DNA from 2 places in the Clostridium amazonense genome. Region 2 is predicted to be linked to the other one. Evidence: riboswitches for the same ligand, from Rfam matches in the RefSeq annotation. Region 2 holds a riboswitch; the other holds the start of a gene.
What was found. A riboswitch is a leader RNA that binds a small molecule or an ion and turns the genes downstream of it on or off. The one in region 2 is predicted to bind S-adenosylmethionine.
Positions count from the first base shown of each region.

Region 1: it holds a riboswitch for S-adenosylmethionine, as region 2 does, so the genes downstream of both, AC07E4_RS06075 (ABC transporter ATP-binding protein) here and AC07E4_RS16795 (methionine ABC transporter ATP-binding protein) in region 2, are expected to answer to the same signal.

Region 1 covers NZ_JBWKMH010000010.1:361,403-369,485, forward strand. Annotated here, with positions in the region: gene AC07E4_RS06070 (metal ABC transporter substrate-binding protein) at 210-1,163, shown strand; SAM riboswitch class I at 2,156-2,256, shown strand; gene AC07E4_RS06075 (ABC transporter ATP-binding protein) at 2,312-4,063, shown strand; gene AC07E4_RS06080 (ABC transporter ATP-binding protein) at 4,050-5,810, shown strand; gene AC07E4_RS06085 (HD domain-containing protein) at 5,959-6,582, shown strand; gene AC07E4_RS06090 (class I SAM-dependent methyltransferase) at 6,840-7,640, shown strand; gene AC07E4_RS06095 (S8 family peptidase) at 7,783-8,083, shown strand, end outside.
Region 2 covers NZ_JBWKMH010000033.1:433,822-441,904, forward strand. Annotated here, with positions in the region: gene AC07E4_RS16775 (GNAT family N-acetyltransferase) at 1-69, shown strand, start outside; gene AC07E4_RS16780 (isochorismatase family protein) at 321-854, opposite strand; gene AC07E4_RS16785 (YhfC family intramembrane metalloprotease) at 918-1,715, opposite strand; gene AC07E4_RS16790 (polysaccharide deacetylase family protein) at 2,344-3,132, opposite strand; SAM riboswitch class I at 3,336-3,434, shown strand; SAM riboswitch class I at 3,497-3,595, shown strand; gene AC07E4_RS16795 (methionine ABC transporter ATP-binding protein) at 3,733-4,770, shown strand; gene AC07E4_RS16800 (methionine ABC transporter permease) at 4,763-5,428, shown strand; gene AC07E4_RS16805 (MetQ/NlpA family ABC transporter substrate-binding protein) at 5,447-6,268, shown strand; gene AC07E4_RS16810 (small, acid-soluble spore protein, alpha/beta type) at 6,335-6,481, opposite strand; gene AC07E4_RS16815 (Cof-type HAD-IIB family hydrolase) at 6,670-7,455, shown strand; gene AC07E4_RS16820 (iron-containing alcohol dehydrogenase) at 7,805-8,083, shown strand, end outside.

The sequences.
Region 1 (8,083 bases), on a different contig from region 2:
TATTTACAGCTAAAAAAATAGTTTTGAATTCGAGCTTGTTTACCTATATCTCTATACAATTTTAGTAGTGATGAATAGAATTGTCAATAATATACAGATAAGAAACTTTTTAAAAAGATGCTTGACAGTTATTTACAAGAAGGATATATTTATTATATACCAAATGCAAATGATTTGCGTTTGCATATATAGAAAGGATGAGATAAAAGTTGAAAAGAAGATTAATTTTATTATTAACTATAATATTATCAATGTTTATGATAGGGTGTGGAGCATCTAATAACTCAAAAAAAGTTAGTGAGGATGATGCTTCAACTGGAAAATTAAAGGTGTATACTAGTTTTTATGCTATGTATGATTTTGCAACCAAGATAGGTGGAGACAAAGTTGAAGTTACAAACTTAGTATCTACAGGGGTAGAACCACATGATTGGGAACCAAAACCAGCAGATATAGTAAATTTAGAAAAAGCGGATATCTTTATTTATAATGGATTAGGAATGGAACATTGGACAGATAAAGTTTTGAAATCTTTGAAAAATGATAAAATATTAGTTGTTGAGGCATCAAAAGGAACAGACTTAATTAAAAGTGAATATAATCATGAACATGATGGTGAAGAAAGTGAACATGAAGAAAGCGAATATGACCCTCATGTTTGGCTGAGCCCTTCCAATGCTAAAATTGAAATGGAAAATATAAAAAATGCATTTATTGAAGCTGATGCTGAAAATAAGGATTACTATGAAGAAAATTACAAAAAATATGTTAATGAATTAGAGAGTTTAGATAAAAAATTTAAAGAAGAACTTAGCAATGTTAAAAATAAGGAAGTTATAGTAGCACATGAAGCTTTTGGATATTTATGTAGAGAGTACGGACTTACACAAGTAGCCATAGAAGGATTAATGGCAGATTCAGAACCAACAGCAGCACGTATGGCAGAAATTATAGATTTTGCAAAAGAGCATAAAATAAAAGTTATATTTTTTGAAGAATTAGTAAATCCAAGTGTTGCTGAAACAATAGCTAAATCTATTGGTGCAAAAACTGAAGTGTTAAATCCTTTAGAAGGAATTACTAAAGAAGATGAAGCAAATGGTGAGGATTATATATCAATAATGACAAGAAACTTAAATGCAATAAAAGCTGCATTAGAGTAAGATATTTTAATAAATTAGATTTATAAAAAAGCATGTGAAAACATGCTTTTTTATTTAAGCTTAATTTTAAATATTATATAAAAATTAACAATGAAGGGTAAAACTGAAGTCTCAGTTTTTTAAATTAAATTTTATAATAATTTTCAAAGCAAATGATTTAAAAATCATATAAAAACTAGTTTTTATGTGTTTCTATTTTTAGATATTAGTAATGAAATGAGTAATATTAACCATAACTATTCACTTTTCACTCTTAGTTCTTAATTGGTTTCAGTCATGATATCAGAATAAACTGTAAGATTAGTAGTATCATTTAAGAAAGCTATTATTTAAAATTTTAGCTTGTAACCCTATATTACAGAGAATGATAGAAAACATTACAGAAGTGTAATAAAAAATTAATATAAAAAGATAGTTCAAAATTGGACAAGAAAATATAATAAATACATAAAGTAAATTAAATTTTAGGAGGAATTAGATATGAAAAAAACAATAGAAGTAATAAAGATAATATTAATAGGAATATTTGTAGATGCAAGAATGTTATTAGATTAATTATGAAATAGAAAAGATAAAAATAGGAGGAATAATACATGAAAAAAGCAATGGAAATAATAAAGATAATATTAATAGGGATATTTGTAGATGCAAGAATGTTATTAGATTAATTATGAAATAGAAAAGATAAAAATAGGAGGAGTAGTACATGAAAAAAGCAATGGAAATAATAAAAATAATATTAGTAGGGATATTTGTAGATGCGAGAATGTTATTAGATTAATTTAAAAATATTAAACATAGAAAAGAGAATATAAATGAATTTTAAATATTACATTAATATTTAAAGCCTTTTGAGGAACGAATTATCTCAAAAGGTTTTTTATTTTACAAAAATAATAAATAGAAAATATTGACAATTAGGAAAAGAGTTTTATAATTTAAATATAAATAACATTGTTTTCCTTTATGTATTTAAATAAAATTTCATAAATGTCTTATTAAGAGTGATTGAGGGACCTGGCCCTATGAAATCCAGCAACCAGCATAAAGTGTGTGGTGCTAAATCCAGCGGTTTCAAGCCGAAAGATAAGAGCGTAGTCTACTCCTGTCTTATAGGAGTTTTTTTATTTTAAAGGAGGTGCAAATTTATGCAGAGAGAGTTTAATCCACCTGAAAAAGTCACAAATTTATTAGCATATGTAAGTAAGTATAAAAAACAATTCATTTTTACTGCTATAGCAGGAATACTTTATAACACTATTGTTGTTTTAGGACCTATATTTCAAGGTAAGCTTTTAGATGTAGCAATTTTAGCAAATGATATAAAAACTATAATAAAATCAGGTGTAGAATTTCTAGTAATTACATTAACATTTCAAGTAGCTAGATTTTTTAAACGGTATTATGTTAGAGATATGTCAAATAAAATAAGCGGTGATATGAGAGTAGGAATTACGAAATCTATACTGAATACAAATTTGAATGAAATTGAAAAATGTCAAGTTGGAGATATGATGTCAACAACTATTGGTGATGTGGATATAGTGGTTGAGGCTATAAGAAAAACTATTACGGAAATGTGGGATACATGGGTTTTGATGATTGCTTATTTTGTAGCACTTATGTTTTATGATATAAAAATCACATTAATATGTATAATACCAATACCTATATCTATATTAATAGCTCAATGCATGAAGAAAACTGTACAAACTAGAAATAAAAAGTATAGAAAAGCAACTGCAAGCACTACATCACAAGTGAGAAAGATGATTTCAGAAATTAGTATTTTAAGACTTTATGGCAGAGAAGAGGCTGAGCTTAAAAGATTAAAAGAAAAACTTGATATTCAAAAAAAGGAAGCTACGATAGCATTAGTTTTAAAAAGTGGGTTGGGTCCAATATATTCTGCGGTATCTACTTTAGGAATTGTATTGGTACTTTCATTAGGAAGTAATGAAGTTATAAAAGGAAATTGGTCAGTAGGTACATTGACAGCATTTATAACTATGTTTATATTTTTAGCAAATAGAACTAAAACGGCAGCTAAGGTTTTTAATATACAGCAAGGAGCTAAGGCATCATGGGAGAGAATAAAGGATTTAATTAATGTTAAGCATGAAAGAGAAGATAAAAAAGATGAAATTATAGTTATTAATTCAATAAAGTTAGAAAGTGTAAATTTTAAATATCCAATGTCAAAAGAAAATGTTATAAAAAATATAACATTAAATGCGAAAAAAGGAATGATTATAGGAGTGACGGGATCAGTAGGTTCAGGAAAAAGTGCATTAGCATTAGCCTTAACAGGTGCTTATCCTTACGAAGGAAGTATCAAATTGAATAATGATGAGTTAATAAATTTTTCAGCAGATTTTAAATCTAAAAATATTACGTATATGGGACATAATCCATTCTTGTTTTCGTCAAGCATAGAACATAATATAACATGGAAAGAAAATGAAGATGATTTAAGTAAGGTTTTACAAACAACTAATTTAATAGAAGATATTGAGAAAATGGAGTTTGGAAAAAATACTAAAATAGGTGAAAATGGGGTAAAAGTTTCTGGTGGTCAAAAACAGAGGATTGCATTAGCTAGAGCATTATATAGAGATGCACAAATAATTATATTAGATGACCCATTTTCAGCTGTAGATATAAACACAGAAGAAAATATAATCAGAAAATTAAATGAACAAAGACATGATAAAATTATATTTATTTTTTCACACAGATTAGATATTTTTAAATACACAGACAAAGTAATTGTACTTGATGAGGGTGAGATTGTTGAGGAAGGAAGTCATGATGAATTAGTTTGTAATGAAGGAATATATCAAAAAATTATAGAATGTCAAAGTTTTTTAGAAGGGAGTGAGGTTTGTGAAGAAGGATAAAATAGTTAAAAAGGCAGTTATAGACACTTTAAAAGAAAAATCATATATAACTATTTGTTTAATAATATCTATTATAGCTGGGGTTGTAATGCAATTAATTCCACCACAAGTTATGCGATATATAATTGATAATCATATATCAAAAGGAATAAAAAAAGGAATATGGACTTTGGCACTATGTTATTTAGGTTCAGTTATATTAAGTGCTATAGCAGATTTTATTAGAGAGTTAACAATGACAAGTATAGGACAAGGAATATTAGCTAACATAAGATACAATATGGGGAAAAAATTATTTAAACTGCCATCAAAATATCTAAATAATAATCCAGTTGGCACAATTATGAGTTATTTTACATCAGATGTGGATGCAGTTGGAACTGTCTTAACTTCAGGGGTAATAGGTATTATAGCAGATGGTATGAAGGCAATTGGAATAATAATTTCTATATATATAATAAGTCCAATATTAGCTATGATTGTAACACTATTAATACCAGTGATTTATATGATAACAAATAAATTTAATAAAATAACATTAAATGCTCAAATAGAAGCAAGAAGGGCAGTGGCAAATATAAATGGATATATAGAAGAACTGTTTAATGGAATAAGAACTATAAAGTTATTTGGCGAAGAAGATCAATGTTCAAGAAAACTTCAGAAGCCATTAAATGATAATTTAGATGCAGTTCATAAGACTAGTAGTTATGATTCCATATTTCCTTGCATAATGCAAATGATTAAAGCAATTATAATAGTTGTTATAGTATTGATTTCATCACCAAAAGGAGTCGGAATATTGGGACTTACCATTGGTTCAATTGCATCATGTGTAGATTTAGTATCTAGAATGCTTGCACCTATTGAAGACATAGCAACAGAATTTCAAACAATACAAGAATCTATATCAGGCTTAAAAAGAATCAATGAATTTGAAAACTTAGATGAAGAAATACGATATGATAAAAATCAAAAAGAAGTATTATTAGATATTATTAATGATCAAAATTTTGATATTAAATTTAAAAATGTAACGTTTTATTATGATAATACAAATGCAATAATAAAAGATATATCATTTATTATTGAAAATGGAAAGAAAGTAGCATTAGTAGGAAGAACGGGAGCTGGAAAAAGTACTATACTAAATCTTATAGCAGGACTTTATAAGCCAAGTGTAGGAAAAATAGAAATAGGAGGATTTAATCCGTTTACAATTCCAGCAAATTTACGTAGAAGAATTATTGGTATAGTGCCGCAAAATAATATAATATATGAGGGAACTGTTAAAGATGTAATAACATTAAATGATGATAATATCACAGATGAAGAAGTTATAAATGTATGCAGAATGATTGAAATACACGATGATATTATGAAATTATCTAATGGTTATAACACTGAAATTGGAGAGGGAAAAGAAAAGCTTTCTAATGGACAATATCAGTTACTATCAATAGCTTCAGCCATAGTATTAAATCCACCAGTTTTGCTTTTAGATGAAGTTACATCAGGACTAGATACAATAACAGAAAGAAGGATTTTCAAGGCTTTACAAGATATAAGTGAAAATAGAACAATATTGACAATAAGTCATAGGATATCAGGAATAATTGATGCAGATGAAGTTATAGTTATAAAAGATGGTTTAATAGAACAAAAAGGAACACCTATAGAGTTGAGTAGTAATGAGGGGTGGTATTCAAAATATACTCAAGTAGAAGAATTAGGTTGGAAAATTTGACGAATAAGAAAATTTGAACATTAATTGAATATTTACAAAATATTCAATTAATGTTATGCTTTACAGGAAAAGCTATATATTTTACAAAAATTAATACAGTTGTTAGTTTCAAAATATTCTAACGATTTTATTAGCAGGGGGAATCGTGATGTATACATTAGGAGTAGAAGTTCCAACAATAAGAGAAGCACAAAAGTTATTGGAGGAAGGATACAAATTATTTCCAGGACAATGGATTAGACATTTAACTAATACAGGAAAGGCAGCAGAATTAATAGCAAAACAATGTGGTGATTTAGATCCAGAAGTAGCATTGGTATTGGGAATGTTACATGATATTGGATATAGATATGGGAATACGGGAATAAAACATAGTTTACTTGGCTATAATTTTGCAATGGATAGGGGATATACAAAACTTGCACAAATATGTTTAACTCATTCTTTTGATTGTAAGGATATAAAAAAATCTTTTGCAAATTGGGAAGTATGCTCAAGTGAAGAATATGAATTTATAGATAATTACATAAAAAATGTTGAATATGATGACTATGATAGATTAATTCAGTTATGTGATTCTTTATCATTACCAATAGGATATTGTTTATTAGAAAAAAGAATGGTTGATGTTGCATTAAGACATGGTGTCAAAGATGGAGTAGTAGACAAATGGAAGAAAGTTTTTGAAAATAAAGAATATTTTGAGAAGAAAATGGGGATGTCACTATATGATGTTCTACCAGGTGTAGTAGAAAATACATTTGAAAAATAGATAGTGTAAAATTAATATATAAAAAAGAGGATTCAGAATTAAATTGAATCCTTTTTTTTATAAGAATTTAATAATTAAAAATATACATATAATTATAGAGTTACAAATTCATTTGAAAATGTTGTGAATACATTATGATAAAAAATATATATTCAAAACAAATTATAATATGATTAATGTTTTAAAAAAATATAGTATTTTGCATTAAAATATCATAAAATAAATAACGCAATAAATTTTAGTTTGGAGGAGTTTAATTGGATAGTGGATTTGGAAGTAGAGATGTATGCAATAATATAAATGAAGAAGTTTGGAATAAAGAAACATACAATGCTTGGGTAAATAGATTTGGGACACCTAAGGAAGCTGCGAAGAAGATTATTGATAATCCAACGAAAAAAATTAATGTATTATGTAGTAAATTTGGTGATGTTAAAGATAAAAAAATTATGAATTTAATGGGCTCAAATGGAAATAGGGCAGTAGCTTTATCAGTATTAGGTGCAAATGTAAGTGTAGTTGATTTTTCAGAGGGAAATAAAATATATGCAACGGAACTTGCAAAGGAAGCAGGTGTAGAAATTAAATATATATTAAGTGATGTACTTAAGTTGCCTAAAGAAGAGATAACGGGTGATTATGATATTGTTTTTGCTGAAATGGGAATATTACATTATTTTAGTGATTTAAGACCATTTATGAATTTAATATTTAACCTTTTAAATAAAGGTGGAATATTTGTTTTAAGAGATTTTCATCCAGTATCTACAAAATTAATTACATCTAAAGGCACTACAGCAAAGATAAGAAAACATAAAGTAACGGGTGATTATTTTGATAGCTCGTTAGAAGAAAAAGATGTATCTTATAAGAAATACTCTGATGGTTCAGATGAAGTTATAAAGGTTAAACTTAGAAAGTGGAATTTAGGAGAAATAATAACAAGTGTTGCTGGTGAGGGGGTAATTATAAAAAGTTTAGATGAGGAACCAAATTTGTCGTCAGATGTATTTGATAAAGGAATTCCAAAGACATTTACATTAGTTGCTCAAAAATAATGAGAAAAAAGCATGTAAGAATTTAAGTTAAACATGCTTTTTTTTATTTCAATATATTAATGAAAAAATAAATTTAAAAAAATGGAATTTTAAATATTTAACTAAATAAAATATAATATAAAACAATATTTGGGGAATGCTTATGAAGTTAGATAGAGAAAAAAAATGTAATGAATATTTTGATGAAAATAGACCTAATTTTATTATTGAATATAGGGGGAATTTTAAAGAACAAATAGATAAAGTTGATTATGCTTGTGGAAATGTAATAAATAGTACATTAGGAATAATATCTGTTTCCTATGAAAATTTAAATAGACTTAGAGAAGATGTTCCCTCAATTATATATGTAGAACCTAGAAGTATTTTTGTGCTTCAAGATATATCACCAACAGAAGTTGATACTATAAAGAATATACAAGTAAATAAATATTTAAATTTAA
Region 2 (8,083 bases):
AGAAAAGCTTATTATACATCATCTAAATGCCATGATGTATTAATATTATCATTATTAAAACAAGAATAAATATCTGAATTTTCAAAACAAGCTTAAATTATAAAAGAGTTATTAAAATAATATTACTGAATCATCATTAGGTGTTATATTTTCTAAAAAAATTGGCAATCTTAATTGATGGATATGTATAATATTATTAAATTTATTGTTTATATGTTTCATAAATAATATTATGCACAAAATGACCAAATTCATTTTTTGAATTTGGTCATTTTATTTTTAGAGCTAATTATTTAATTTTTATATAGCCCCTTATATAATTATTTATTTTTTTCATTTTCTATAAATTCATCTACATATAAAACTTCTACAGTTTTAGACCAATTTAACACTGTTCCCACTAAATCTTTAATATCTAAATCTTCCATATCATATATTTCACTATTATTTATTGTGCCAGTTGCATCTTCTATGAACGTAACTTTATATCCTCTTTCAAATGCTACTATAGCTGTAAACATACAGCAAAACTCTGTATTGAAGCCTACTATTACAACTTCATCAACATTACTTTCTTTTAATATATTATCTAAGTTTGTTTTATAAAAAGCACTTGGAGTTGTTTTCTCAATAATTTCATCATAATCCTCAGCGAATTCTTCATGTATCTCAGAACGATTACTGCTTTCATTTAAAGGACTATCATTGTCTGCTTCTATATGCCTTACAAAAATAACTTTATCATTTTTACTTTTGCATATATCTATGACTTTTTTTATATTATCCTTTTCTTCCTTGAAATTTTTTTGACTTAAGATATGTTTTTGCATATCTAATACTATTAATGCTCTCATAATATTATTCACCTCATAATTATGCTTATATATTAAATGTAATTATAATTTATAATTATCACTTTATATATCATCAGTATTTATAAATATTTTTCTTTTTTTGTATATTATAATTAATGTTATTACTGCAATTAATATTAAGTATTCTTCTACAAAAGCTATGTTCTTTATACTTCCTATTTGATATAATGCAACTACAAAGTCAACTGCAGCATGTAATAAAATTCCTAAGAAAAAATATATTCTTTTTCGTTCTTTTATACTATAGAAAATAAGCATTGACAATCCTATTTGGATTATTATAGTGCACACTCTTTCAATTCCAGCTATTCCCCACGTATAAGATGGTGCATTAATTAACTGAGTTTTTACTAAAGTTAAACTTGACTTTAAAGTTCCACTAGCAGCATTTATTAAATTGTCAAAAGTTCCGTTGTTTATTTGAATTACTGCAATAATATTATTAAAATACATAACTCCAGCTACTAGAACTGCTTCTATTCCTCCATGCCCAATACCATATGCTACTGAATTTTTGTATGATTTATTTTTCTTTAATATCCATCTAAAACTTATATATCTTGCACTTTCTTCAAATATACCTGCCATAAGTCCAGCATAAATCATATAGAAAATAGGATTAGTTAAAATTTGTGAAGTTTTTTCATTTTGATATAAAAAATAATGATGTAGTGGTGCTTCTAAAAGTTGTGTAGATACAATAAATGCTATAATTCCTACAAATGCATATTTCAAATCAATTTTATACTTTCTTTTACCGTATATAATAAGAATTATTGGCATTATAGCACTTAATACAAATGTAATAACAATAAATATAATAGAATCAATACCTACCATATCCTTCTCCTTTTATGAAATTTTATAAAATATAGGGTTCCAAGTTCAAATTTAAAATAACATCCTTATCAAATAATACTAGTGATATTATAGTTTATTACTATATTTATATTTGGAACCAAGTAAAAAGTTAAAGTTATGGTATATATTACTCACTTTGTTCCTAATATCTAAAAATAGAAGTATATAAAAACTAGTTTTTATATGGTGTTTAAATAATTTACTTTGAAATTTATTATACAAATTGATTAAAAAATTGATACTTCAATTTTATCCTTCATTATTAACTGCTCATCGTTAATAGTTAATTTTTGTATAATAGTTTAAATCTTTTTTTCCAATTGAAATAAGAATAATTACATTTTTCATATTGGATTCCTATATAAATGATTAATTTATTATTTGAATATTTTACATACTTTCTATACATTATATTATTTATAATATTTATTGTCTATATTTTTAAATTATAATTAACTTAATTTTATAATATTCAAAAGTTTAATTTTAAATTTAATTAAACTTTTGTATAACTACATATTTATTTAAATACTTATACAAAACTAAATTATAAATTTTGTATATAATAAAAATAGCAAGTATAATACTTGCTATTTTTATTATTTTATTAATTAATTTCTTTCTCTTCATTATATCTATTTATTAATTTCTTTTCTGTTAAATTTATAAACTCATTTTCATCTATATCTTGTATAGTTTTAAATTTATATCCATTTTTCTTTAAATCTTTTATTATACTTGGAAGAGCTTTTGGTGTGGTACTGTTTGAAGCTCCATCATGCATTAAAATTACAATTCTTTCTTTATCTAAATTTTTCTTACTCATTTCTTTCCTATAATTACACAGTAATCTTTCCACTGGAATATTTATGCCCATTGCATCTTCAATTGATACATTCCAATCCACATAATTTATTTTTCTATTATTCAGTTCATCTCTTATTGATTTTAAAACTACTTTGCTCGGAACACCTGTACTTGAACCTCCAGGCATCCTCATAAAATTACAAGGTTCCTTTTCTAATAATTCTTTTAACTTACTATATGCAGCATCATAATCTTTAAAATAAATTTCTTTACTTCTATAATTTTCATTTTTATGAGTATTGGTATGTACACATATAGAATTTCCATTTTCTTCTACTTTCTTTAATATTTCTTTGTTTGTATTTGCAAGTTCTCCTATAACAAAAAATGTGGCCTTAACATCTTCTTCTTCTAATATTTTTAAAATTTCCAATGTATTTTCAGTTGGTCCATCATCAAAAGTTAAGTATACTATTTTATTATCCTCATTGTTTTCTTTAATATCATCCATATACCCTAAAACACTAAATGAAGTTAAAATCATAATTGCACAAATACAAAAACTTATAATTGCTTTACTCTTTTTCAAATTTATTCATCTTCTTTCTTTTTCAAATTCTCATATATTTATAACTATATTATCTTCTTATTTAAAATTAATATTCTTACACATTAGAAGGTTATTTATTACTGAGTTTATAATTATTTAAATATATTTGTTTTTTATTTTCCAATATTGTGTTGACTTTTCAAAATTTTCTTATATAATTAAATCATAAACTAAATATTAAATTCTTATTTTGAGTGATTGAGGGATCTGGCCCTATGAAATCCGGCAACCAGCATTTTGCATTGGTGCTAATTCCAGCGGTTTTTACCGAAAGATAAGAGAAGTTATCTATCCTCTTATTTTTCAAGAGGTTTTTTTATATTTAAAATAAAAACTTAATATATTCTTATCCAGAGTGGCAGAGGGACTGGCCCTATGAAGCCCAGCAACCAGCATTTTGCATTGGTGCTAATTCCAGCGGTTTTTTACCGAAAGATAAGAGAAAAATCCCCTCTTGTCTTTCAAGAGGGGATTTTTTATATTATGTGATAAAAACTATTTATTATTAAATTCTAACTTTTTATGTAATATATATATTGCTTTATTTAATTAATTCACTGAAAGGAAGCGATTTTTAATATGATAACCATTAAAAATTTAACTAAAATATATAATTCTAAGAATTCTAATGTTATAGCTGTTGACAATTTAAATTTAAAAGTAAATGAAGGTGATATTTATGGAATAATTGGACTTAGTGGTGCTGGCAAATCTTCCTTATTAAGATGTATAAATCTTCTTGAAAAGCCTACTAAAGGTGAAGTTTTACTAGATAATTTAACAATTAATAGTACAACTCATAACATTATAGATATTACAAAGTTATCATCTAACAAATTAAGAGAAGTAAGAAAACAAATAGGTATTATATTTCAACACTTTAATTTGCTAATGAATTCTACTGTATATGATAATGTTGCATTTCCACTAAAACTTAATAAAGTTCCTAAACCATATATTGATAAAAAAGTTAATGAACTTTTAGAATTAGTAGATTTAAAAGATAAGAAATACTCTTACCCATCCCAATTATCTGGTGGTCAAAAGCAAAGAGTAGGCATAGCTAGATGTCTTAGTACTAATCCTAAAATAATTTTGTGTGATGAGGCAACATCAGCGTTAGATCCAAGTACTACAGATTCCATATTAAATTTACTTAAATTAATAAATAAGAAATTTAATATAACTATAGTTTTAATTACCCATGAAATGGATGTAATTAAAAAGATTTGTAATAAAGTTGCTGTTATGCAAGATGGCAAAATAGTTGAAGAAGGATTAGTTTTAGATGTATTTTCAAATCCTAAAACTGAAATTTCTAATTCTTTTTTTGATAAGAATTTAAGTATTCCTAATAGTCTTAAAGATAAATTTTATCCAAACATAATGCTTAAGTTAACTTTTAAAGGAATTAGCGCAACTTCTCCTGTTATTCATGAGCTTTCAAAAAAATTCGAAGTAGAGTTCAATATTATCTGTGGTTGTATAGATGTAATTCAAGAAACTCAAGTTGGAAGTCTTATAATAACACTTAATAATGATTTAGATACTATTAATTCTATTACTAAGTTTTTAAAATCTATGCAAGTTGAAGTAGAGGTGATTAATTTTGACTGAACTATTTAATATATTAAATTCTACAATTAAGCCATTATTGCAAACTATTTATATGGTTTCATTTTCTACTATTATCTCATTAATTATTGGTGTACCAATAGGAATAATACTTACTATTACTTCTAAAGGACACATTAGTGAAAATAGTAAGCTATATTCTTTTTTAAGTACTATTGTAAATATACTTAGGTCTATACCTTTTATTATTTTAATAGTTGCATTGTTCCCTATTTCTAAATTTATAATTGGCACAACTATAGGTACTACAGCATCAATTGTTCCTTTATCTATAGCTAGCGCACCTTTTGTTGCTAGAATTATTGAATCTTCATTAAGAGAAATCCCCTTTGGCATAATTGAAGCTTCTTTAGCTTGTGGTGCTACTAAATCTCAAATTATATTTAAAGTTCTTATACCAGAAGCTTTTCCTTCTCTTATATCAAATATAACACTTACCATAATAAATATTATTGGTTATTCTGCCATGGCTGGTGCTGTAGGTGGTGAAGGTATTGGAGACTATGCTATTCGTGAAGGATATATGCGCTATAACAATAAAATTATATTAGCAACTATTGTGATTTTAATATTGCTAGTACAATTAATTCAAATCACTGGTAATCATATTGCAAAAAAATCGAATAAAAAAATATTATAAATTGCGGAGGTAACATTTATGAAAAAATCTTATTTTAAATTTATTTCTATAGCTATGATTTCAATTCTACTACTAGGTTGTGCATCTACATCAGATAATTCAAAAGAAAAATCTGATGCTAAGACATTAATTATTGGAGCATCTCCAACTCCTCATGGAGAAATTTTAAATTTTGCTAAGGAAAACTTAAAATCTAAAGGTATTGATATACAAGTAAAGATATTTACTGATTATGTAATACCAAATAAATCTTTAGCTTCTGGTGAATTAGATGCAAATTATTTTCAACATGTTCCTTACATGGAAGATTTTAATAAGAAGAATAATGCAAGTATAGTTTCTGTTGGTGGTATTCATGCTGAGCCTTTAGCTGCATATTCAAATAAAATAAAAAAAATTGATGAATTAAAAAGTGGTGATATTATTGCAATTCCCAATGATAATTCAAACGGAACTAGAGCTTTAAAATTGTTAGAAAAAAATAACTTAATAACTTTAAAAAATTCAAATTCTGATATTCAAACAGAAAAAGATATAGAAAAAAATCCCAAAAACTTTAAAATCAAAACTGTTGAAGCTGCACAATTGCCTAGATTATTAGATGAAGTATCCTTGGCCATAATAAATGGAAATTATGCTTTAGAGTCAAAGCTAGATACAAATAATGTTTTATTTCTTGAAGAAATATCTGATATAGAAAAACATGTAAATATAATCGCTACTCGTGAAGATAATAAAGATAATGAAACACTCAAAGAACTTGTTGATTTTTTAAAAAGTGATGAAACTAAAAATTTTATTAGAGAAAGATATGGTAAAGCAGTTATACCTAGTAATTAATTAAGTTTCTATAAAAAAATATGAACTAATACAAATTAGTTCATATTTTTTATACTTTATTAAATTTTATTTAGCACTTTTACCTAATTTTTTAGATTCATTTGAAACCCCTATTTCATTAGAAGTTTCCATTTTCATTTTTTCTAATTCCTTTTTAGTTTTTTGACCTGCCTTTTTATTGTCTTTACTATTTTTATTATTTTTATGTGACATTTTAACTACTCCTTTAATAATAAATTTTTCAATATTTATCATTTGTATTTAGCTGAAAATTATACATCTTCTGATTTTTCCCTTTTTTGAATCTTTTTATTTTTGTTTTAGTTTGTATTATAATCTATTTACTAATGAAAATTTAACATAAGATAATTATTATAAATACTTAGGAAAAGGTGATTGAGATGGTAAAATTAATTGCTAGTGATATGGATGGTACTTTATTGGATTCAAATGGAATATTACATGAAGATTTCTATGAAACTCTAAGTAAATTAAAGGATAAAAACATAACATTTGTAGCTGCTTCTGGAAGACAATATCAAAATTTACTAAAAACATTTGATAAAGTTAAATATGACATTATATTTGCGGCGGAAAATGGTACATACATTATGCAAAATGGTAAAGAGTTATATTCTAATTGTATTGCTAATGATATTCTTAATGAGCTATGCTGTCTTGGTAGATCTTTGGATAACTGTTATGTTTTACTTTGTGGTAAAAAAGCTGCTTATTTAGAAACTAATGAAAAATTTGTTCATGATGAAGTAAAAAAATACTTTGAAAAAGTTGAAGTTGTCTCTGATTTTTCTTTAATTGATGATGAAATTCTAAAATTTACTTTATGTGATTTTGATGGTGCAAATAATAATTCTTACAATATCTTTAACAAAATCTATGGTGAACAATTTAAAGTTGTCACTTCAGGAGATATTTGGCTTGATATTATGAATAAAGATGCTAATAAGGGTGTTGCAATTAAATTTCTTCAAAACAAATTAAATATATCTTTTGATGAAACAATGTCTTTTGGTGATTACTATAACGATCTTGAAATGCTTAAGTGCTCTAAATATAGCTATGCCATGGGAAATGCTGTAGATGCAGTAAAAAGAGTAAGTAATTATCTAGCTGATACAAATGAAAATTATGGAGTTATTAAAGCTATAAATGAAAATGTAATATAAAATAGGAATAACATGTAATTTTACTAGTATCCTTTGATAACGCTATTACTCGGAACCCTATAGATGTAATAAGTGAAACTGCTGATAACAGTAATTTCACTTGTTTTTTTATAATTTGATATATATTTAATTAATAGTATTAATATTATATATTTTTTAATAATTCATATGTATAATTATATATATATTATCAATATTGTTTAGGCATATTCAAAAATTAATGAAGCAATTTAATGATTAATATTGTGAAGGACTTCATTAAAATAGCGCATTAATAATCATAATATTAATATTATTCTTTCATTAACTTGGTCCATTATTTTCTTATATATGCCCCAGGAGGTATTCAATGTTAAATTTTAGTTTTAAAAATCCAACTAATTTAGTTTTTGGTAAAAATACTATTTCTTCCATAGGTAACTATGTAAAAGAGTATAATTTAAAAAAAGTTTTGTTATTATACGGAAAAGGTTCTATATTTAATAATGGTGTTTATGATGATGTTACTAGTTCATTAAAGAAAAACCATATTGAATTTGTTGAATTATCTGGTGTAAAACCCAATCCTCTACTTAGTAAAGTAAAAGAAGGCATCAATCTAGTAAAAGAACATTCACTAGATGCTATA